One region of the Weizmannia sp. FSL W8-0401 genome, then DNA from elsewhere that is predicted to be linked to it. Evidence: riboswitches for the same ligand, from Rfam matches in the RefSeq annotation. Region 1 holds a riboswitch; the other holds the start of a gene.

Region 1 (12,498 bases):
GGAACGGCATGAATATCTTCGTATTATTAAAACGGACCTTTGACACAGAAGAAAAGATTGCAATTGCAAACGGCCGCATCCAGGATGACGGGGCGGAATATATCATCAACCCGTACGATGAATACGCCGTTGAAGAGGCCATCCAGGTGCGGGATGCCCAGGGCGGCGAAGTCACAGTGGTCACAGTCGGCAATGAAGATGCCGAAAAGCAATTGCGGACGGCGCTTGCGATGGGTGTGGATAAAGCAGTCCTCATTAATATTGAAGACGATGTGGAAGCAAGCGACCAGGTCACAACGTCAAAAGTGCTTGCCGCTTATTTGAAAGAGCAGGAACCAGACCTCATTATCGGCGGGAATGTCGCCATTGACAACGCTTCCGGACAGGTCGGCCCGCGGGTGGCGGAGTTGCTCGGCATCCCGTATGTAACGACAATTACCAATCTGGAAATTGACGGCGGCAAAGCGACGGTCACAAGAGATGTCGAAGGGGATTCCGAAATCATTGAAACGGACCTTCCGCTGCTCGTCACAGCGCAGCAGGGCTTAAATGAGCCGCGTTATCCTTCGCTACCGGGGATCATGAAAGCGAAGAAAAAACCGCTTGAAGAACTGGAACTGGATGATCTTGACCTTGAAGAAGAAGACGTGGAGCCGAAAACCAAAACCATCGAGGTTTACCTGCCGCCGAAAAAAGAAGCAGGAAAAGTGCTTGAAGGCGAAATCGCCGACCAGGTAAAAGAACTTGTCCAATTATTGCATGCCGAAGCAAAAGTGATTTAAGCGAAGAAACCGGAAATGGAGGGGATCAGCATGAGTCGAAAAGTATTAGTAGTGGGCGAAGTCCGTGACGGGTCGCTCCGCAATGTATCATATGAAACCATTGCTGCCGGAAAAACGGTAGCGGAAGGCGGGGAAGTAGTCGGCGTTTTGATCGGGGACGCTGTGAAAGATTTGGGGAAAGACATGATTCAATACGGTGCTGACCGTGTTGCCGTGGTGGAAGACGAGAAGCTGAAAAGCTATTCTTCAGACGGTTTTTCCCAAGCATTGCTTGCGGTTGTCGAATCTGAAAAGCCGGACAGCATCTTAATCGGCCATACGGCGCTTGGTAAAGACCTGGCCCCAAAAGTAGCGGCTAAATTGGATGCCGGCCTGATTTCGGATGCGACCGCAGTGGAATCAGCCGGAGAACATGTCGTCTTTACCCGCCCGATTTACTCCGGCAAAGCGTTTGAGAAAAAGATCGTAACAGACGGGATCATCTTTGCGACCATCCGGCCGAACAACATCAGCCCGCTTGAAAAAGATGAATCGCGGACAGGGGATATCGAAACCGTCCAGGCGGAAATTAAAGATTTGCGCACGGTCATCAAAGAAGTAGTCCGGAAAGTAAGTGAAGGGGTTGACCTTTCGGAAGCGAAAGTCATCGTTTCAGGCGGCCGCGGCGTGAAAAGTGCGGACGGCTTCAAACCGCTGAAAGAGCTTGCCGATGTGCTCGGCGGCGCGGTTGGGGCTTCGCGCGGCGCATGTGACGCCGGATACTGCGATTATTCCCTGCAAATCGGGCAGACGGGCAAAGTGGTGACACCGGATTTGTATATCGCATGCGGCATTTCCGGCGCCATCCAGCATTTGGCCGGCATGTCCAACTCAAAAGTCATTGTGGCCATTAACAAAGATCCGGAAGCAAACATCTTCAACGTAGCGGACTACGGCATCGTCGGCGACCTGTTCGAAGTGGTCCCGCTTCTCACGGAAGAAATCAAAAAACTGAAAGTCACATCGGCGTAAATCCCGGGCCCGGACGAAAAAAATCGTTCCGGGCCTGTTTTCTGTTGGATATTCGCGGAAAAAGGGTATAAAATAATAAAATCATTACTGCTTACCCGGACCGGACAAATTGTTCGCAACATATGATAAAGGATGATATACTAATCCCAAGCAGTAATAGTTTGATTTAGGAGGGGTCTTTCAATATGGCAATTACACATGCTACCGACGCGACTTTCGATCAGGAAGTCAGCCAAGGTTTGGTATTAACGGATTTTTGGGCAACATGGTGCGGCCCGTGCAAAATGATTGCACCGGTACTTGAAGAAATCGATGCTGAAATGGGCGACAAGGTGAAAATTGTCAAAGTGGACGTTGACGAGAACCAGGAAACGGCCAGCAAATTCGGCATCATGAGCATTCCGACCCTTGTTCTCATGAAAGACGGCAAACCGGTCGACAAAGTGATCGGTTACCAGCCGAAAGAAGCTTTGCAAGAATTAGTGAACAAACATTTATAATACAATAAACGCGCGGCTTCAAGCCGTGAGCAAATGCATTTTAAAATCCGGACCGGCTGTGGTCCGGGTTTTTTACAGAACGCAGGATTTTGAGGTGAAGAAAAATTGAACGAAACGATCCGCAATAAACTTGCCCTCCTGCCCGCCCAGCCCGGCTGCTACTTAATGAAAGACAGACAGGGGACCATCATTTATGTCGGGAAGGCCAAAATTTTAAAAAACCGTGTCCGCTCTTACTTTTCCGGTTCGCATGACGCAAAAACGCAGCGGCTTGTCAGCGAGATCGAAGACTTTGAGTATATTGTCACTTCTTCCAATATTGAAGCCCTTATTCTTGAAATCAACTTAATCAAAAAGCATGACCCGAAATACAACATCATGTTAAAAGATGATAAAACATACCCGTATATTAAGCTGACCCATGAACGCCACCCGCGTCTGATCACCACCCGGAAAGTGAAGAAAGATAAGGGAAAATATTTTGGCCCGTATCCGAACGTGCAGGCGGCCAATGAAACAAAAAAGCTGCTGGACCGGTTGTATCCTTTGCGGAAATGCACCAATATGCCGGACCGCGTCTGCCTTTATTACCATTTGGGCCAGTGCCTTGCGCCGTGTGTCAATGAGGTGAAAGAAGAAACATACAAAGAGATCACCGACCAAATTACCCGCTTTTTGAACGGGGGCTACACGGAAATCAAAAAAGAACTGGAAGAAAAAATGCATGAGGCTGCTGAAAAACTTGAATTTGAGCGGGCAAAAGAATACCGCGACCAGATCGCCAATATTGAAATGACGATGGAAAAACAGAAAATTACCATGACCGATTTTACGGACCGCGACATTTTCGGCTACGCAGTGGATAAAGGCTGGATGTGTGTCCAGGTGTTTTTCATGCGCCAAGGAAAGCTGATTGAACGGGATGTCTCGCTTTTTCCGTCTTACGATGAGCCGGAAGAGGAATTTTTGAGCTATTTGGGGCAGTTTTACGCCAAACCGGAGCATATTAAGCCGAAAGAAGTGCTGATTACGGAAAAAGCAGACCGGGAACTGGCAGAACAACTGCTGGAAATCAAAGTGCTCCAGCCAAAAAAAGGCCAGAAACGGGAACTTGTGTTAATGGCCGAGAAAAACGCAAAGATTGCTTTGAAAGAAAAATTTGCGTTGATTGAACGGGACGAGGAACGGACGATCAAAGCCGTTGAAAATCTAGGCGAAAAGCTCGGCATCTATACGCCGCACCGGATTGAAGCGTTCGATAATTCGAATATCCAGGGGACAAACCCGGTTTCGGCGATGGTCGTGTTTGTGGACGGCAAGCCGGCAAAAAAAGAATACCGCAAATATAAAATCAAAACGGTGGAAGGGCCGGATGATTATGAATCGATGCGCGAAGTGATCCGCCGCCGTTACATCCGTGCCCTGAGGGAAAACTTGCCGCTTCCGGACCTCATCATCATTGACGGTGGAAAAGGGCAAATTGACGCGGCAAGGGATGTGCTCGAAAATGAGCTCGGGCTTGAGATTCCGCTCGGCGGCCTGGCAAAGGATGAGAAGCACAATACATCGCAGCTTTTGTTCGGCAACCCGCTGGAAGTCGTGCCGCTCGGGCGGAACAGCCAGGAATTTTACCTGCTCCAGCGCATCCAGGATGAAGTGCACCGGTTTGCGATTACGTTCCACAGGGAATTGCGCGGAAAATCCGCATTTCAATCGGCGCTTGACGATATTCCGGGCATCGGGCCGAAACGGAAAAAACAACTGCTCCGCCACTTTGGTTCCTTAAAGAAAATGAAGCAAGCGAAGTTGGAAGAATTTGTGGAAGCGGGCATCCCGCGCCCGGTATCCGAAACATTAATCAAAAAATTACAAGAATAACCTAGCAGGGTTTTTCCGTATATGGTATAATCATGATAATTTCATATGGCAGGCTTTGTTTCAGACTTTCGGGAGCGGATATCCCGGCGTCCGGCAAAGCCGTTACATGATAGAGGCGCAAAACTTAAGAGTAAGGAACGGGAGAAGATTGGGCTTCCGGGATCGTTCCTGAAAGGAAGTTTTGCCGAAGTGGAAATGGCCTCAATGCCGTTTTTGCTGGTTCTGTACTGAAGAAGTCCGGAACTGTCAGGATGGAATGTCTTGGAGCGCTATCTCACAGGAATAACTGCGTACCCGCGTATGCAAAAGCGATGAGATATCCGTTCTCATTGCTTTTTTTAAATGGGCGCCAAGTTGCTTTGCTTTCAATCTGACAGCCTCATCTTACTTATAAACTGCAGAAGGTGGCGGAGTTATTGGGAATCATTGTTCAGAAATTCGGGGGAACTTCGGTTGGAAATGTGGAAAGGATCCGGAATACGGTCGACCGGATTATTGAAGAAAAGGAAAAAGGCCATGATGTTGTCGTCGTTGTCTCCGCGATGGGCAAAACAACGGACCAGCTTGTCGGGCTTGCAAATGAACTTTCGGCGTATCCTGCAAAACGCGAAATGGATATGCTGCTTTCAACCGGCGAACAGGTGACGATTTCGCTTGTCGCCATGGCGCTGATCGATCGCGGCTACGATGCCGTTTCTTATACCGGTTGGCAGGCCGGCATTATAACGGAACCCGTGCACGGAAACGCCCGGATCACGGAAATCCGGACTGAAAAAATCAAATCCCGTCTGGCAGCCGGGCAAATTGTCGTTGTCGCCGGGTTTCAGGGCATTACCCCGGAAGGCGAAATTGCGACGCTCGGCAGGGGCGGCTCGGATACAACGGCGGTGGCGCTTGCAGCAGCGCTTCATGCCGACCGCTGCCTGATCTACACGGATGTAACCGGCGTGTTTACGTCCGACCCGCGCTATATTCCGACTGCCCGGAAGCTTAAGGCTGTATCCTACGATGAGATGCTTGAACTGGCGAGCCTCGGGGCGGGCGTCCTGCATGCAAGGGCGGTGGAGTTTGCCAAAAATGCGGCTGTGCCGCTGATCGTTTGTTCGAGCCTTGAAAGGGAGGAAGGCACGTTAATAGAGGAGGAAGTTTCGGTGGAAAAAAATTTAATTGTCCGCGGCGTTGCATTTGAAGACGGCATTACAAGGGTAACCATTTTCGGGCTGGAAAACGGCTTCCGGAATTTGCCGGATATATTCACGACACTGGCGGAACACCATATTGATGTCGATATCATCATCCAGAACCGGACGGCGGACCATAAAACATATTTATCATTTTCGATAAAAGATAAAGATCTAAAAGAAACGGCCGATCTTTTGGAAGCCGGGAAAGAAGCCCTCAGCATCGACCATTTTGAAACGGAAACCGGCCTCGCAAAAGTGTCCATCATCGGCTCGGGCATGGTTTCCAACCCAGGCGTTGCGGCAAAAATGTTCCAGGTTCTGGCCGACCACGGCATTGCGATTAAAATGATCAGCACGTCCGAGATCAAAGTATCCACCGTTGTCGATGCAAAAGAGATGGTCCGGGCCGCCCGGTGCCTGCATGAAGCATTTGAACTGGATGCAGTGGAACAAAATATATGAAAATATGAAAAAGCAGGGGAGCCCCCTGCTTTTTCATATTTATTCCTCGGCCGGGTCTTTCGCATCCCACTGCACGGTGATCCGGATTTTTTTTGCCTTTTTCGCAACTTCTTCCACAGCTTCCGTGATCAGTTTTTTCTGCATCTGGTACTGCTCGGCCAAAAACCCGGCTTCAAGCTTGAATGTCGGTTCTGCGCCTGCGCCCATATCCAGCTGCCGTTCAATCATCGGCCCGGATAACTCAAATTCAATATGATATTTCTCTTCTTTTTTGATTGACAACGTTCCCCAGCCTGCCTCTTTGAAAAAAGAAACCATTTCTTCATAGGTAAGCAACTGGAATTTTCTTGCCAAATGTTTTCCCGCCCAGTACAGAATATCCGGCGTTTCCTTGCCGAGTATATCCGGAATTAATATATTGCGCAACAGCTCATATCCGAATGCGGGCACCATCAGCTGTTCCGCAACGGTTTGTTCATTTCCGCCAGAAGATTTCACGCAATTCCCCTCTTTCTATATGCTATATTATATACAAAATAAAACCGGACTTAAAAGCATTTTTTAAGTATACACAAAAATAAAGGGAACTTTTTCCGCCGGTTTCCGCGTTATACGGGGAAGTGGTACCGGTTGCGGTAAAATCCGATGAAAAAAGACAAGCCTTGGATAAAAATTCCTTTTTTATGCAAAAGCATATGGCAAAAGAGCTATACTGAAAAAATTTTAAAAAAATGGAAGAAAGACTGACAAATATGACAAATAAACGGCATTTTCATCGCAAATTCATGAATGCGTTTCCTTGACGCGCCCATTTGTCGGGAGTACAATAAAACTGTCACATAATTGTTATAAAATATTTATGCGGGAGGAAGCTATGCAAAATTTGTCTTCTTTGCATAAATTCACACTACAAAGGGGGATACAATGTGGCTGGAAATCGAGAGTTTTATAACCGCAAACTGCATTCTTTGCTGGGTGTTGTACCCATCGGCTTATTTTTAGTCATCCACTTGACCGTAAACCACTATGCGGTAAACGGTGCTGCTGCCTTCAATAAAGCAGCCGGTTTTATGGAAAACCTGCCGTTCCTGCTTTTTGTGGAAGTAGTATTCATTTATCTGCCGCTTCTGTTCCATGCAATTTACGGCTTATACATTTCGTTTACGGCATCGAGCAATGTCGGCACGATGGGCTACTTCCGGAACTGGATGTACCTATTGCAAAGAATCAGCGGTGTGCTGGTCCTGATCTTTCTCGTATTTCACATCTATGAAACACGCATTCAAATGGCGCTTGGCAAGGAATTGAATTTTGATCTGATGGCAAATCTTTTAGCAAATCGTTGGATGCTCGCCTGGTACATAATTGGGACAGTGGCTGCCATTTTCCACTTTGCCAACGGTCTCTGGTCGTTCCTGGTCAGCTGGGGCATTACACAGTCACGCCGGTCACAGCAAATTTCCACATATGTGATGATCGTGGTCTTTGTGCTGCTTTCCGTTGTCGGCGTCAGGGCTTTATTAGCATTTGCATAATGAAAAGACTCGAAAAATAGCAGTTTACTGGTTTGTAAGAGGCATCAAGTATGAAAAGGGAGTGAATCAAGTTGGCTAATGGCAAAATCATTGTTGTCGGCGGAGGGCTTGCCGGTTTGATGGCGACTGTAAAAATTGCAGAAGCAGGCCGGCAGGTTGATCTGTTTTCTTTAGTGCCGGTAAAAAGGTCGCACTCTGTTTGCGCACAGGGCGGCATTAACGGCGCTGTCAATACAAAAGGGGAAGGGGATTCGCCATGGATCCACTTTGACGATACGGTATACGGGGGCGACTTCCTTGCCAACCAGCCGCCGGTAAAAGCGATGTGCGAAGCGGCGCCGGGGATTATCCACTTGTTTGACCGGATGGGTGTCATGTTCAACCGCACGCCGGAAGGGCTTTTGGACTTCAGGCGTTTCGGCGGCACCCAGCACCACCGCACAGCATTTGCAGGCGCGACAACCGGCCAGCAGCTTTTATACGCATTGGATGAACAGGTAAGGCGCCATGAAGTGGACGGGCTTGTCACGAAATACGAAGGCTGGGAATTTCTCGGCATTATCAAAGACGATGAAGGCATCTGCCGCGGCATTGTTTCGCAAAACCTGACCACAATGGAAATCAAAGCTTTTCCTGCGGATGCTGTCATTATGGCATCAGGCGGCCTTGGCATTATTTTCGGGAAGTCGACCAACTCGATGATCAATACCGGATCGGCGGCTTCTATTGTATACCAGCAGGGCGCAACGTACGCGAACGGCGAATTTATCCAGATCCACCCGACTGCCATCCCGGGTGATGACAAACTGCGGCTGATGAGTGAATCCGCACGCGGGGAAGGCGGGCGCATCTGGACGTACAAAGATGGCAAACCGTGGTATTTCCTGGAAGAAAAATATCCGGTATACGGGAACCTCGTGCCGCGCGATATTGCAACCCGTGAAATTTTCCATGTCTGCGTGGACTTGAAACTCGGAATTAACGGCGAGAACATGGTCTATCTCGATTTGTCGCACAAAGATCCGCATGAACTGGACGTTAAACTGGGCGGGATTATTGAAATCTATGAAAAATTTGTCGGGGATGACCCGCATAAAGTGCCGATGAAAGTATTCCCGGCCGTCCACTATTCCATGGGCGGATTATGGGTGGACTATAAGCAGCATACGAGCATTCCGGGGCTGTTCGCAGCAGGCGAATGCGACTACTCGATGCACGGCGCGAACCGCTTAGGGGCAAACTCCCTGCTTTCTGCCATCTATGGCGGGATGGTAGCCGGGCCTGAAGCTGTCAACTACATCGACGGGCTTGAAAAGAGCGCGGATGCACTGCCGTCAACCGTCTTTGAACGTGCTGTCCAGGAACAGGAGAAAAAATGGAACGATATATTGTCGCTTGACGGAACCGAAAATGCCTATGTGTTGCATAAGGAACTGGGCGAATGGATGACAGACAATGTGACGGTTGTCCGTTACAATGACCGTCTGAAGAAAACGGACGAAAAGATTCAGGAATTAATGGAAAGATGGAAAAATATTAATGTTGTAGATACATCGAAATGGAGCAACCAGGCGGCTTCGTTTACACGGCAGCTGTATAACATGCTGCAGCTGGCGCGCGTCATTACGATCGGCGCCCTGAACCGTAATGAAAGCCGCGGCGCCCACTATAAACCTGATTTTCCGGACCGCAACGACGAAGAATGGCTGAAAACGACGATGGCAAATTATGACCCTGTGAACAATGAGCCGGTTTTCAGCTATGAAGATGTGGATGTATCGCTGATCAAGCCGCGCGTGCGCGACTACACGAAGAAGCACTGATTCGGATCGGGCGAAAGCGGACTTTTTCCGGCTTTTGCCCGGGTGATTTCATAAGGAAAGAGGAGAATAAGGATGGGTGAACAAAAAACCGTTACATTTATCATACAACGCCAGGATAATCCGGAATCAGAACCATACGACGAAACGTTTGAAGTTCCGTACCGGCCGAATATGAATGTCATTTCGGCCCTGATGGAAATCCGCCGGAATCCGGTCAATGCCAAAGGGGAAAAAACAACACCTGTTGTTTGGGAAATGAACTGTTTGGAAGAAGTTTGCGGCGCCTGTTCCATGGTGATTAACGGCAAGCCGCGCCAGGCTTGTTCAGCGCTTGTGGACAAACTGGAGCAGCCGATCCGCCTTGCCCCGATGCGGACCTTCCCGGTTGTAAGAGATTTGCAAATTGACCGCAGCCGCATGTTCGACTCGCTGAAAAAAGTGAAAGCCTGGATTCCGATTGACGGCACTTACGACTTAGGGGAAGGGCCGCGCATGCCGGAGAAAAAAAGGCAGTGGGCTTATGAACTGGCAAAATGCATGACGTGCGGCGTATGTTTGGAAGCCTGCCCGAATGTCAACAGCCGTTCAAACTTTATCGGGCCGGCCCCGCTTTCGCAAGTACGGTTATTTAATGCGCACCCGACCGGCCATATGAACCGTGATGAACGGCTTGAAGCGATCATGGTTGACGGCGGCCTTGCCAATTGTGGCAACGCGCAAAACTGTGTGCAAGTCTGCCCGAAAGGTATCCCGCTGACAACATCCATCGCAGCGTTAAACCGTGAAACAACTATTTATATGTTTAAAAAATTCTTTGGCAGTGACCATACGGTTGACTAATGCCGAAAGTGCCACATCAAAGCGGAAACAGTACGATGTGGCGCTCTTTTTCAAACAAAAAATGAATGGCTATTCACTCATTAAAAGGAGGCATTCCATTGAAAAAACATATCTCTTATATTGATGACTGGGACGCCTGGGAAGAAGGATTTTCGTTTTATCTCCCGGTGACGGTCCGTTTTTCCGAAACCGATATGTTCGGCCATATGAACAATACCGTTCCGTTTATTTATTTTGAACAAGCGCGGATTGAATTTCTCCAGCAGCTCGGGTTTATGGGCGACTGGGCAAAAAGAGGCACCGGATCCATCCCGGTCGTGGCGGATTTGCAGTGTGATTTTTTGCAGCAGGTTTTTTTCAATGACAAGCTCCGCATTTATGTAAAAGTCTCGAAAATCGGCAATTCGTCCGTTGACTTGCACTATATGGCGAAAAATGAAGCGGATGAAATCTGTTTTACCGGGCGCGGGACAATGGTGCAAATTTCGGCCGCAACCGGAAAAGGAAAACCGTGGACGGCGGAAGAAAAAGCGAGATTCGCCGACCCGCAAGCTTATGTCTCATCCGGCAACTGAACGAAAGAGTCCATCCCGCCGTATAATATAAACTTAAGTGCGTGCGTTGGGGATTAATTCGAGCGGAGAAAAGAGCGGCAATACGTGGTATTTTTTACAACAATTGCTTGCCTGCTTTGCCGTCTTCGTACAGGCCATAAACAGAATCCATAACTGCCAGTTTACAATGCCGGATAATGCTTCATTCTTCTTTTGCACAGAAAGGATTTCCGGTATCCGCCCTTTTTTGCTGATTTGTGCTGTTCCTTGCCTCGCCAAGTCACTCCCGGCTGCGCTAAAACATAAGATATTGTGACAACCAAAATACCCATCCCCGCGGTTTAGAGCTGGCGAAGGCAAGGAGGGTTATCATAGTTGAAGGACAACGATTTCACACATAAACCGCTGCTGACAAAAAGAGAAAAAGAAGTATTCGAGCTGTTAGTACAAGACAAGACAACAAAAGAAATCGCAAGCGAATTGTTTATCAGCGAAAAAACAGTTCGAAATCATATTTCCAATGCCATGCAGAAATTGGGAGTCAAGGGGCGCTCGCAAGCTGTTGTTGAATTACTCCGCATGGGGGAATTAAAGCTTTGAAACAAAATCGGCTGCAATGTTGCAGTCGATTTTGTGGTTTAAAGAGGGGGAGAGAAACGGAAGGATCTGCGGATAAAGCGTTTACTCTTTTTGACTCCGATTTTTACATTTTTCATATTTTTAGATGAAGCTGGAAATTTGCCGGCGGTTTTAGTAAAATGGCCACAAGCGCACGAAGCGGAATCGTTTTCAATGGTGCCTTTAAATGAAACTCCGGACGACAATCGATCATGTTAGTAAAAGGCGGGGCGTCCAGACGCCGGATACCGTATAAAAAAATCACGAGGCTTACGAAAACAAACGGCGTTGTTATCTCAAAAGACGGCATTAAAATTTTTTCCAAAGCCCTCATGAGGCAGTGTGAAGTTTTCTCCAAAGACGTTGGACGATTTGGCTTTAAATCAAACGCTGCTGCACCCAAATTTGCAAACAGACGCCCATGCCGAATGAATGCGGCACCAGCAGAAGGATGAAAGCCAGCCGGCGCATATTTTCAGGAGAGATTAATAGATTTATTCGCAAACATCGCAATTTAACATACAGGTGGACGATGCTTTGCCGGCATTTTGTTTCCGGCTTTTCCCACATGAAAACATCCGCCAAAATACAGTACAATCGCATGAAAGGATGTGTGTTGATGCGGCTTTTTCTCAAAGTGACGGATCCGGCATTTTTGTTTATTTTGATACTGGTTGCCATTCTTGTATCCCTGACCGGGTTTGCATTTGCGCCAGCGATCATTCCGATCCATTTTAACGGACATTTACGGCCGGACGGATTTATAAATAAATGGGCTGGTTTTTCCATTCTGCCTGCCGTGATGTTGCTTATCTGGCTGCCTTCAAGGAAAGGAAAGTCATACAAAGCGTCACTGTGCATTCTATTTTTATTTATCATCCATGTCTTGCTTGTCCTGTATGCGCTTTTTTCAAAATGAGGGGGAGTCAAAATGAAAAGAAAGATTGGCAGGAAAAATTATACATGGATGAAAAGCGAGCTTGCTTTTTTTGAAGAAAAGGGGACCATTACGCGTACGCAAAAGGACGAGATGCTCGCACAGTATGAGGTTTCCCGCGGGGTGAGCCTTGTCCGCATTCTTGTCACGGTCGGGGCCCTTTTGCTCGGGGCCGGCATTTTTAGCTTTATTGCCAGCAATTGGATCTATCTCGGCAAAACAGTCAAATTTCTCATCATCCTTGCTGCGATTGCAGGCGTGAACGGAGCGGCTATTAAATTGGAGAACAGCCATCCGAAAACAGCGCGCGGCTTGTACTTTCTCGGTGTCCTGTTTTTCGGGGCAGGCATTTTTCTCACCGGGCAAATTTTTAA
Region 2 (12,498 bases), 1.6 Mb from region 1:
GTTTTCCATTCTTTTATCCGGAACATTACACCGGCTGATTTTCATCCTCCTGCCGGCGCTATTTATCTTGTCGCCGGGCGATTACCCTGGAAATAGGGTCGTTCCTGCGCCAGTACGCATTCATTGCAGCATGGGCGCCTATCTCGGTGGGTGACTTGCTGGCACTGCATTCAATGGGTATGGCTTTCTCCCTGAAAATAGGCACTGGCTGATTTCTGTTCCTGCGCTGGTGCTGCATTCATTGCGGCATGGAGCCTATCTCGCTGGATGACTTTCATTCTACGGCTGGAGTCATATTCAAGCATGGCTGTCTATCCTGAAAATTTGCGACGGGATTTTCATTCTTCCGCTGGTACCAGATTCTTTGCGGCATTGGCGTCTGCCCTGAAAATAGGTACCGGCTGATTTCTGTTCCTTTGCACTGGTGCTGCATTTATTGCGGCATGGTGCCTATTTCGCTAAATGACTTTCCTTGTTCGGCTGATGCCGTATTCATGCATGGCTGTCTACCCTGAAAATTTGCGACGGGATTTTCATTCTTTCGCTGGTACCAGATTCTTTGCGGCGTTGGCATCTACCCTGAAAATAGGTACCGGCTGATTTCTGTTCCTGCACTGGTGCTGCATTTATTGCAGCATGTGTGCCGGGTCACTCGCTAGTGCCGCATTTAATGCAGCACGGGCGCCTATCTCGGTGGGTGACTTGCTGGCACTGCATTCAATGGGTATGGCTTTCTCCCTGAAAATAGGCACTGGCTGATTTCTGTTCCTGCGCTGGTGCTGCATTCATTGCGGCATGGAGCCTATCTCGCTGGATGACTTTCATTCTACGGCTGGAGTCATATTCAAGCATGGCTGTCTATCCTGAAAATTTGCGACGGGATTTTCATTCTTCCGCTGGTACCAGATTCTTTGCGGCATTGGCGTCTGCCCTGAAAATAGGTACCGGCTGATTTCTGTTCCTTTGCACTGGTGCTGCATTTATTGCGGCATGGTGCCTATTTCGCTAAATGACTTTCCTTGTTCGGCTGATGCCGTATTCATGCATGGCTGTCTACCCTGAAAATTTGCGACGGGATTTTCATTCTTTCGCTGGTACCAGATTCTTTGCGGCGTTGGCATCTACCCTGAAAATAGGTACCGGCTGATTTCTGTTCCTGCACTGGTGCTGCATTTATTGCAGCATGTGCGCCGGGTCACTCGCTAGTGCCGCATTTAATGTAGCACGGGCGCCGGATTCTTCACTCTTCTTCCCGCATTTGCAGCGCCCGATTGGCATTCCGGACATCGTTGTTCAGCAATTGACTTAAGTTGTAGGCCTGGTACATGCCGTGTTCATGCATATAGTTGAATATACGCGCATGCCAGTCGATCGCGCTGTTCAAATGGCGTACAAGCACGGTGCGCAATGCCGGCGTGGCTGTTTCTGTAATTGCAGTGGCATAATTTCGTACAGCCGTTTTGGAAGCGGTCAGCAGTTCACCGGCCTGAAAACCGGGATTGGTTTGCCGCTCCTCGTTTTCTTCTATTTCCTCTTCCCGCGGCGCCTGCGGATAAAACTGCAGAAGGTCGCGAATATTTTTTTCAAGTGCCCGGATCGAAAACGTATACAGTTCCCGGAGCCCTGCATCGGACACATTTCTTACGACTGATTTAAACCGGATCAAACAAATCGTCTGGGATGCAACCAGCTCATGAATTTCCAATGTTTCATGCCAAGCTAACGTTCTTGCCACAATAACCCCTCCTTTTTCTCTCACACGTTCCCATTTGTATGCAAACAGCTCGCACATGTGCCTGTTTGACCGGAAACCGAAATATTTTTACATTTCTTTTTGATTTGCTATGATAAGGATTGAAATCTGAAGAGAAAGGCGGAGGTAAGATGGAAAAACAAAGAAGACTCGGCAAATCGGATTTGTATGTCAACCCGGTCGGCCTCGGCACAAATGCGGTCGGCGGACATAATATTCACCCGAATCTCAATGATGAAACCGGGAAAGAAGTTGTGCGCACGGCAATTGACCACGGCATCAATTTTCTTGACACTGCGTTTATTTACGGGCCGAAACGTTCAGAAGAGTTGATCGGCGAGGTGCTGAAAGAACGTGGTGGCCGTGACAAAGTCGTGCTCGCCACAAAAGGTGCACATAAATTTGTCGATGGAAAAGTGGTGTTCGACAACTCCCCTGCATTTTTAAAAGAAGCGGTCGAAAGCAGCCTGAAACGCCTGCAAACCGATTATATTGATTTGTTTTATATCCATTTCCCGGATGACCATACTCCGAAAGACGAAGCAGTCGGCGCCTTAAAAGAACTGAAAGATGAAGGGAAAATCCGTGCAATCGGTGTTTCCAATTTTTCCATTGAACAATTGAAAGAGGCAAACAAAGACGGATATGTCGATGTGCTGCAGTCGGAGTACAATTTATTCAAACGCGAGGCTGAAAAAGACTTACTTCCGTACACAGCGGAAAACGGTATTTCGTTTATCCCGTATTTTCCGCTCGCATCCGGGCTGCTCGCCGGCAAATATACAAAAGATACCAAATTTGAAGGCGGCCGTGCGAAAAATCCGCTTTACCAAGGGGAAACCTATCTCCGTAATTTGGAAAAGGTTGAAAAGCTCCGCCCGATTGCGAAAGAAAAAGGCGTGGATGTCGCACATGTTGTCCTTGCTTGGTATCTCTCCCAGCCTTCCATTGATGCTGTCATTCCGGGTGCCAAACGGCCGGAGCAGGTGATTGACAATCTGAAAACATTGGAAGTCAGCTTGACGGAAGCGGATGTGCAAAAGATCAGCGCCATTTTTCAATAATGTATTTCCACGGTGGAAAAATGTTTTTTGTTGATTGACGCATTTTCCTGTCTTATACTTAAATTAGTATGGCTAAAGGAGTTGGGAAAATGGGTGTCATGGATCTGATCAAATCGCGCCGTTCCATCGGCGTGACAGACAATAAAGAGGTGCCCGATGATGTGATTGGAACATTGCTCGAAGCTGCCACATGGGCGCCAAACCATAAGAAAACAGAACCGTGGAAATTCCGCGTGTTTAAAGGAGAAGGGCGTGTCAAACTCGGGGAGGAAATGGCTCGGATTGCAGCCCAGAAAGCGGAAGGCCTGAGTGAAGAAGAAGCGGCGAAAAAGATTGAAAAAGCGCGCAAAGGGCCACTGCGGGCGCCGGTGGTTATTGCGGTTGCCGTCAGCCCTTCCGGCATTGTTCCGGAAATTGAGGAAGTCGTTGCGACTGGTTGTGCGATCCAAAATTTGCTGCTTACGGCAACCGAGCTCGGTTTGGCTACAATCGTGAGGACCGGTGACATCGCGCATGAACCCGAATTGAAAAACTACCTGAACCTCGAACCGAAAGATAAAATTGCTGGGCTCATCTATGTTGGCTATCCGAAAAAGGAATTGGACATCAAAGCGCAACGAACCCCAGCAGAAGAAAAAACGCAATGGTTTGCTTAAACCCAAGCTTACCGGCTCTTATCATGGGCCGGTTCGCTTCTGCATGTTGAATTTTCTCAAAAATGGGAAGTTTCAGCCCGACGTTTTTGAAAGCGCACAATAAAGGCTGCCTTGCAAAACCCTGACACGACCGCAGAGGCGTTTGCACATACGGTTTGTTTTTTTGCCGGCAGCAAATAAGAAGATTGTGATATAATCAAATTTATACATAGATAAGGAGTTGATCGGTATGGATCAAAGCCCGAATGGACAAGAACTGAGTCGCGGGCTGAAAAACCGCCATATTCAATTGATTGCGATCGGGGGCGCAATCGGGACGGGGCTTTTCCTCGGTTCCGGTAAATCGATTCACTTTGCCGGCCCGTCTATTATGCTCGTATACTTCGTAATCGGCTTAGCTCTTTTCTTTATGATGCGGGCACTCGGTGAACTGCTGATGTACAAGCCGATTACCGGATCGTTTACCCATTTTGCCGAAACATTTATCGGACCGTGGGCAGGCTTTATTACCGGCTGGACCTATTGGTTTTGCTGGATTGTAACCGGCATTGCCGAAATTACCGCAGTCGGCATGTATGTTCAATTTTGGGTACCCGAATTGCCGCAGTGGATTCCCGCTTTGATTTGCGTCGCTGTTCTGTTTCTCATCAATATTGCGACAGTCAAAGCATTCGGGGAAATGGAATTTTGGTTCGCCATCATTAAAGTTGTGACCATTATTGCGCTCATTATTATCGGCATTCTCCTCGTGTTCGCCGGTTTTCAAAGCCATGGGGCACATGCCTCTTTTACGAACCTGTGGCAGCACGGCGGCTTTTTCCCGAATGGTTCTAAAGGGTTTCTGCTGGCGTTTGAAATGGCCATCTTTTCATTTGTCGGGATTGAACTGGTCGGCGTAACAGCCGGGGAAGCAGAGGATCCATCAAAGACGCTGCCAAAAGCGATCAACCAGATTCCGCTGCGGATTTTACTGTTTTATGTCGGCGCTTTGTTTGTCATCATGTCGATTTATCCTTGGAACCGGCTGAATCCGGACGCGAGCCCGTTTGTCCGGGTATTTGCCGATATCGGTCTTCCGGCTGCAGCAGGCATCATCAATTTTGTGGTGCTCACTTCGGCGGCTTCCTCGTGCAACAGCGGCATTTTCAGTACAAGCCGTATGCTGTATTCTCTTGCGGAAGACGGAAAAGCGCCGAAAATGTTTAAAAAGTTAAACAAGCGGAATGTCCCGGCACCTGCTCTGCTTGGTTCAACGATCATGCTGTTAATCGGCGTCGTGCTGAATTATTTTATGAAGAGCACACAAGTCTTTACGCTTGTCACAAGCATTTCGTCCATCTGTTTTGTTTGGGTATGGGGCGTCATTATGGTTGCCCACTTGCGTTTCCGGAAAAATATGCCGGAAGAAGCGGCCAAAATCTCCTTTAAATTGCCGTTTGCCCCGGTCATCAACTGGGTTGTACTCTTGTTCTTTGTCTTTGTCCTCGTTGTTCTCGGGATTGCAAAAGATACACGCGTTGCCCTATTTGTGACGCCGGTATGGTTCATTCTGCTTGTCATCGCTTACGGCCTAACACGAAAGAAGAAAAGCATTTAACCAGAAAAACCCGTTTGGAAAGGGATTTCCAAGCGGGTTTTTCTGGTGTTTTTAATCACTTCATCTATTATTTTATCCCTCTCATCAGCCGTTTGATGACCGGTGCATAGAGAAGCAGGAATATGCCCAAAATGACCGAAACAAGACCGACGCCGCCGAAGTAGATCACTTCATGTTTGGCGAGTTTGACAAGCTGGGCATTCAACGCTTGGGCCGCAGCATCAGACAAGTTCCAGAGACTGAGCATTTGCGCCGAAAATGCAGCTGGCGCCAGCTTCGTCGATACGCTCAAACCAACCGGTGACAAGCAAAGTTCCCCGATCACGACAAGGAAGTAGCTCAATACAAGCCAGAGCGGGCTCACAAGCGACGAAGAGCCGTTAAGGTAAGCCGGCACCATCATGACAATATAGGAAAAACCGGCAAGGATGAGCCCGAAAGAAAATTTAACCGGTGTGGACGGCTGCCTGTCTCCCAGCTTCACCCAAAGCGAAGCCAGAACCGGCGCAAAGACGACGATAAACAGCGGGTTAAGTGTCTGGAACCAGGACGGCAAAATATGGATGCCGGCAAAATTCAGCTGTGTCCGCTTGTCCGCATAGACGGCGAGCAAACTCGCGCCTTGTTCTTCAATCGCCCAGAAGACGATGGAAGCAATAAATAAAGGAATATAAGCCAAAATGCGTGAGCGTTCGTCTTTCGATGTTTTTTTGCTAAAGTACATCATAAAGAAGTACCAGGCAGGAATCAAAAATCCTAAAATGCTGACGATGGTAATAAAGCTGTTCAGATTTAAAATCCGTGTCGGAATGGTAATCGCCAGCAAAATAATCAGGACGACAGCTCCTACGCCGATTTTGGTGAAAGTCGATCTTCTTTCTTCCGGCGTCAGCGGGTTGTGCACGACAGAGCCGGCAAGCCCGAGATTTTTCTTTCTGGACATCACGAATGAGATCAAACCGAAAAACATTCCGATGGCTGCAATGCTGAAGCCGAGATGGTAATTGTACCCCTGGCCGATAGTCCCGACAATGATCGGCGCAAGGAAGGCACCGAGGTTAACCGCCATGTAGTAAATGCTGAAACCGGAGTCGCGGCGCAGGTCTTTTTCATCATACAATTCCCCGACGGTTGAAGCGGCATTTGGTTTTAACAAGCCTGTCCCAAGCACAATCAGCACCATAGAAACGATCAGCGCCGGGAACCCTCCCGGAAAGGACAACGCAATATGCCCGAGCATAATCAGCACCCCGCCGTAAAAAACGGTTCTGGCGGAGCCAAGCAGGCGGTCTGCAATCCAGCCGCCGATAATCCCCGACATGTAAACAAGCGCGCCGTAAATCGAAGCAATCGATGCGGCTGTTGTCGGATCCAATCCCAACCCGCCGTTTGACAGGCGGTCATACATGTAGTAAATCAGAATCCCTTTCATCCCATAGTAGGAGAATCTCTCCCAAAACTCTAAGAAAAATAAAGTCGACAATCCTTTTGGATGACCGAAAAATCCGGTCTGTGGAAAAGTTTCCAGAACTTTTTTCTTGTCGATTGTTGACATGCCATTGCCTCCTTGTAAACATCACATATTGGCATAATTTGTGAAATTAACTGAAAAATAAGTGCTGGTTTTTTCGGGGAATAAATGCGATAGATAAAATATTAACGTAAAATGAGAAAAAAATAAAGATTAATTTTTTGGCAAATTTGTGTGCGCCATTGTTAAAAAAGGCTGGAACCCGCATGAAATAAAGGATTCTGAGCTAGGAAAATATTTAAAATGAATTTTTTTCCTAGATAAAGGAAATGTTTTCATAAATTAAAATAAAGGTAAATTTCATATAATTTATGTTAAAAGTAAGTTTCAGATGAAAGGAAAAACCTGCGGCAGCCACCGCAGGTTTTTCCTTTAGGATTCCCGGTTAAAATCGCATTCCTGTAAAGAAACGACTTTTGTCTTTTTCACACATTTATAAATGAGCCATACGGCAATAAAGATGGGGAGGCCGATATACGAGACAAATACGCTTCCCCACTTAATATGGTCTCCCAAAAATGCCTGGTAGTTTTGCCCGAGAATGACGACCGTACAAACGGCAAACGCAAATAGCGGGCCGAATGGGAACCATTTTGAACGGTAAGGCAGGTCGCTCAAAGCTTTGCCTTGTGCTACATATGCACGGCGGAATCGGTAATGGCTGATGGCAATGCCGAGCCAGGCGATAAAGCCGGATAAGCCGGATGCGTTCAGGAGCCAGTTGTACACTGCCCCGTCGCCGAAGAAAGATGCAAGGAAAGCAGCCGTTCCGACAAGCGCAGTGACAATCAGTGCATTCACCGGCACCCCGCGTTTATTCAGTTTCCCGAGGAATTTCGGCGCTTTGCCGTCGCGCGCAAGTTCCCAGAGCATCCGCGTTGACGCGTACATGCCCGAGTTGCCGGCAGAAAGAACAGCCGTTAAAATAATCGCATTCATGACAGAAGCCGCAAAAGCAATGCCGGCACGCTGAAATACAATTGTGAACGGGCTCATCGTAATGTCATCGGCGGTTAATCTCGAATCCGTGAACGGAATCAACAGGCCGATGACAAAAATCGCCAGAATATAGAAAAGCAAGATTCTCCAAAATACAGATTTCACAGCACGCGGAATGGTCTTTTCCGGATCTTCGCTTTCACCGGCCGCAACCCCGAGCAGTTCTGTTCCCTGGAATGAAAACCCGGCTGCCATAAAAACCCCGAGCACGGCCAGGAATCCGCCGTGGACTGGGCCGTCTGCAATCGTAAAGTTAGAAAAGCCGATTGTTTTTCCGCCCATAATCCCGAAAATCATCAGTGCGCCGACAATGATAAAGGCAATGACGGTTACGACTTTAATGATTGCAAACCAGTATTCAGCTTCCCCGAACCCTTTTACAGATAAATAATTTAATAAGAACATGATGAGAAGGCAAGCCGCACTCCACACGATCGAAGGCATGTGCGGGAACCAGAATTTCATGATAATGGTTGCTGCTGATAATTCGGCTGCGATCGTGATCGCCCAGTTGTACCAATAGTTCCAGCCAAGCGCAAATCCAAGTGCCGGATCAACAAATTTTGTTGCGTACGTGCTGAAGGTGCCTGCAACCGGCATGTAGGCGGCCATTTCTGCAAGGCTTGTCATTAAAAAGTACACCATGACGCCGATTAATGCATAAGCGAGAAGCGCACCGCCAGGCCCCGCGCTGTGGATTGCCCCGCCGCTTGCCAGAAAAAGCCCGGTTCCGATTGATCCACCGAGGGAAATCATGGTCAGGTGGCGGGATTTTAATTTCCGCTTCAGCTTCGTCAATTCACCCTTTTTTGCAACGGGAACCGCTCCGGCTGCAGTGCTTTGCCCATGATAGAAGTCATCCATCCTTGATTCACTCCTTTTTATATAGGAAGGAGCAGGGAATAAACAAAAATGCCGCAGTCGTGGAGACGCGGCATCAAAGCGTATACCCTCCATCAACCTTCCGAAGATAGCTCAACACATATGCGGGGGGGAAATCGCATATGTGACAGTTCTGTTCCTGTTCGGAAACAGCCCCAACATGGCACCGCGGGATCCGGCACCACGTTTCGGCAGCTTTTCCTTTCAACCGGAGTCTTAAACTTTACCCGTGTCTCGTCCGATTTACTCATAAAAGCTGCGACCTCTACCTCACCGGATTTGATGAGGATTTTTTATTCCATTTGATTTACATATTATTATAGTTATTTTTTTAGGGAAAATCAATAGAAAAGGAAGCAGAACGGGGTGGCAAAAATATATGGGATATAAAATGGGCTTAAGTTTTTACATCAAGCCCGGCACTAATTTGCATGATTGACTTTTTGCAGCGGGCAACAGCGCGGCAATATTTTGTCCATTTTATATACAGGCTTATTGGCAAACATCTGCCTCTCCGTGCGAAAACTGCAAACGCCTGATTGGGATGGTTCGTTGGCTGAAAAGGAGGGTCTACCGTTTTTCCGCGTGTACAAACAGGCAGGATGACAGCCTGATTCGTGTTTTTTTTCAAAAAGGCCTTTACATCTGCCTGCTTTTTTATATAATACAAATGAAAGTAAACTTAAAGTTTAATAAAACAGAACTTCCTTGCCTTTGAGTTTACAAATGCTAAACAAATGGGAAGGGCTTATGATGGAAATTGGGAAAAAGATTAAAAACTTAAGGTTGAAAAAAGGACTCACCCAGGAGGAACTTGGAGAGCGCACGGATTTAAGCAAAGGCTACATTTCCCAGCTTGAGCGGGATTTAAGCTCCCCCTCGATTGACACGTTTTTTAATATATTGGAAGTGCTTGGCTGCACGCCAAAAGAATTTTTTGATGAAGAAGAGCGTGAACAAAAAGTGGTATACGGGGAAGAAGACCAGACCGATTATCTCGATGAAGAGCGCGGGTATAAAATCCAGTGGCTCGTCCCGGAGTCGAATGAAAAGGAAATGGAACCGATCCTGCTCACGCTTGAGGAAAAAGGGGAGTTTAAAACCTTTGAACCTTCTTTATCGGAAACCTTTGCCTATGTATTAGAAGGCCGGATTGCGGTGCGGCTTGGCAAACGCCTGTACCGTGCGAAAGCCGGAGAAGCCATTTATTATCATGCATCCGATGAGCATCAGATACTGAATGACGCGGAAGGCCGGTCCAGGCTTGTGCTCGTTGCCACGGAATCGTATCTGTAGGCTGCATGCGGAAAGAAGAGGAGGACAGCAATGAACAGCGATATCATCATTCGTTTTGACCATGTCACGAAACAATACGACGATGATCCTGCTATTTTGGATGACGTCAGTTTTGAAATTGAACGCGGAAAATTCTACACCCTGCTCGGGCCGTCGGGTTGCGGGAAAACAACCATTTTGCGCCTGATTGCAGGATTTATTGCGCCGACAAAAGGAAATATTTACATCAACGGAAAAATCGTGAATGACGTTCCGGCCAACCGGCGCCAGGTCAATACCGTTTTCCAGGATTATGCGCTGTTTCCGCATTTAAATGTGTATGAAAACGTCGCGTTCGGGCTGCGCATTAAAAAAATGAAGGCGGCTGTGATTGACCAAAAAGTAAAAGAAGCCTTGAAGTTTGTGAACCTGGAAGGCTATGAAAACCGGGAAATCAGCGAAATGTCAGGCGGGCAGCGGCAACGGGTCGCGATTGCGCGCGCGATTGTCAATGAACCGGAAGTGATTTTGCTGGACGAACCGCTTTCCGCTTTGGATTTGAAGCTGAGGACAGAGATGCAGTATGAACTGCGCGAACTGCAGCGCCGCCTTGGCATTACGTTTATTTTTGTCACGCACGACCAGGAAGAAGCGCTTGCGATGAGCGATGAAATTTTTGTCATCAATAACGGGAAAATTCAGCAGAGCGGGACGCCGACCGATATTTATGATGAACCGATCAACCGCTTTGTGGCGGACTTTATCGGTGAGTCCAATATCCTTCCGGGGAAAATGATCCGCGATTATCTTGTGGAATTTAACGGCCGTGCGTTTGAATGCGTAGACCGCGGCCTTAACCCGAACGAGCCGGTTGAAATTGTCATCCGCCCGGAAGACCTGGAGATCACGACGCCGGAAAAAGGAAATTTGAAAGTGCGGGTGGATACCCAGCTGTTCCGCGGCGTCCATTATGAAATTTGCTGCTACGATGAAGAGGGAAATGAATGGCTTGTCCACTCGACAAAAAAAGCAAAAGTCGGGGATACGATCGGCCTTTATTTTGAACCGGAAGCGATCCACGTGATGAGATTCGGCGAAACGGAAGAGGAATTCGACCGGCGCTTGGAAGCGTACGATGAGGTCCGGCCATGAAAGTGAATGCACGCGCTTTTTATCTCGTTCCGTATTTGCTGTGGATCCTTCTTTTTGTAGTCTCACCGATTTTGCTCATTCTCTATTATTCTTTTTTTGATATTGAAGGGCATTTGTCGCTTGTCAACTATGAAAAATTTTTTACGCCCGTTTATTTGAAAATGGCGCTGAGCTCTTTTTGGTATGCATTTTTGATTACGGCGTTTACGCTTTTAATTTCGTATCCGACCGCCTATCTTTTGACAAAATCGCGGCATAAGCAGCTCTGGCTCTTATTAATCATTTTGCCGACATGGATCAATTTGTTGTTAAAAGCGTATGCGTTTCTCGGGATTTTCGGCACATTCGGCCCGGCCAACTCGTTTCTTGAATGGATTGGCATTGGGCAAAAGCAGATTTTATTTACAGACTTCAGCTTTTTGTTTGTGTCCACTTATATTTTTATCCCGTTTATGATTTTGCCGATTTATAACGCGCTTGAAGAACTGAACCCGGTCTTTATGGATGCGGCACGCGATCTTGGCGCCTCGAAATGGACCACGTTCCGCCGCGTTGTGTTTCCGCTCACGCTGGACGGCGTCAAATCGGGGTGCCAGGCGGTCTTTATTCCGTCTCTGTCACTCTTTATGATTACGCGCCTGATTGCGGGAAACCGTGTCATTACGCTCGGTACGGCAATTGAAGAGCATTTCCTTGTCACACAGGATTGGGGGATGGGGTCCACGATCGCCGTCTTTTTAATCATTGCCATGGTCGTCATTATGATTGTGACCAGCAACCGGAAGTGAGGGATGAAGTTGAGAAAAAGATGGAAATGGTCAAACTTGTATCTGATATTTGTATTTATCGTCCTTTACGCGCCGATCTTTTATTTAATGTATTATTCGTTCAACAAAGCAGGGAACATGCATGAATTTACCGGTTTTACATGGGAATGGTACAAGGAAGTGTTCCAGGACACGCGCCTTGTGATCATTGTCATCAACACGCTTGTGATTGCGCTTCTCGCATCCGCGATTTCAACGGTGATCGGTGTGATGGGGGCGCTCGCGATCCGGTTTGTGAAAAGAAGAAGAACGAAAAATGCGCTGCTTTCGCTCAATAATGTGCTGATCGTAAGCCCGGACGTCATTATCGGCGCTTCGTTTCTGATTTTATTTACGATTGCAGGAATCAAGCTCGGCTTTACGTCTGTTCTCGTTTCGCACATCGCTTTTTGCATTCCGATTGTTGTGTTGATGGTGCTGCCGAAACTGCAGGAAATGAGCCCGACTTTGATGGATGCGGCGCGCGACCTCGGGGCGAGCCAGTGGGATGTGTTGTCAAAAGTGATTCTCCCGTATATTACGCCCGGTATTTTTGCCGGTTTTTTCATGGCGCTCACGTATTCGCTCGATGATTTCGCCGTCACCTTTTTTGTCACCGGGAACGGCTATTCCACGCTTTCCGTTGAAATTTATTCACGGGCGCGCCAGGGGATTTCACTCACGATTAACGCGCTGTCAACGCTGCTCTTTTTCTTCTCCATTATCCTTGTGATCGGGTACTACCTTATTAACCAGCGCCAGGCCCGCACGAACGGAATGGGG

What was found. Region 1 has a riboswitch for lysine ahead of NSU00_RS10005 (aspartate kinase). Riboswitches for the same ligand answer to the same signal wherever they lie in the genome.
Region 2: linked by a shared signal. The riboswitch ahead of NSU00_RS01935 (amino acid permease) and the one ahead of NSU00_RS10005 (aspartate kinase) in region 1 are both predicted to bind lysine.

What each region holds. Positions count from the first base shown of each region.
Region 1 covers NZ_JBBPAG010000001.1:2,035,600-2,048,097, reverse strand. The annotation lists gene NSU00_RS10025 (electron transfer flavoprotein subunit beta/FixA family protein) at 9-782, shown strand; gene NSU00_RS10020 (electron transfer flavoprotein subunit alpha/FixB family protein) at 813-1,793, shown strand; gene trxA (thioredoxin) at 1,979-2,293, shown strand; gene uvrC (excinuclease ABC subunit UvrC) at 2,399-4,171, shown strand; lysine riboswitch at 4,274-4,451, shown strand; gene NSU00_RS10005 (aspartate kinase) at 4,588-5,817, shown strand; gene NSU00_RS10000 (YslB family protein) at 5,857-6,315, opposite strand; gene NSU00_RS09995 (succinate dehydrogenase cytochrome b558 subunit) at 6,744-7,352, shown strand; gene sdhA (succinate dehydrogenase flavoprotein subunit) at 7,424-9,175, shown strand; gene sdhB (succinate dehydrogenase iron-sulfur subunit) at 9,248-10,015, shown strand; gene NSU00_RS09980 (acyl-CoA thioesterase) at 10,114-10,590, shown strand; gene NSU00_RS09975 (helix-turn-helix domain-containing protein) at 10,945-11,169, shown strand; gene NSU00_RS09970 (DUF1648 domain-containing protein) at 11,807-12,106, shown strand; gene NSU00_RS09965 (DUF2157 domain-containing protein) at 12,119-12,498, shown strand, end outside.
Region 2 covers NZ_JBBPAG010000001.1:386,169-398,666, forward strand. The annotation lists gene NSU00_RS01910 (spore coat protein) at 1,241-1,735, opposite strand; gene NSU00_RS01915 (aldo/keto reductase) at 1,885-2,817, shown strand; gene NSU00_RS01920 (nitroreductase family protein) at 2,907-3,473, shown strand; gene NSU00_RS01925 (amino acid permease) at 3,703-5,070, shown strand; gene NSU00_RS01930 (peptide MFS transporter) at 5,138-6,625, opposite strand; gene NSU00_RS01935 (amino acid permease) at 6,974-8,464, opposite strand; lysine riboswitch at 8,564-8,758, opposite strand; gene NSU00_RS01940 (helix-turn-helix domain-containing protein) at 9,236-9,778, shown strand; gene NSU00_RS01945 (ABC transporter ATP-binding protein) at 9,809-10,909, shown strand; gene NSU00_RS01950 (ABC transporter permease) at 10,906-11,697, shown strand; gene NSU00_RS01955 (ABC transporter permease) at 11,701-12,498, shown strand, end outside.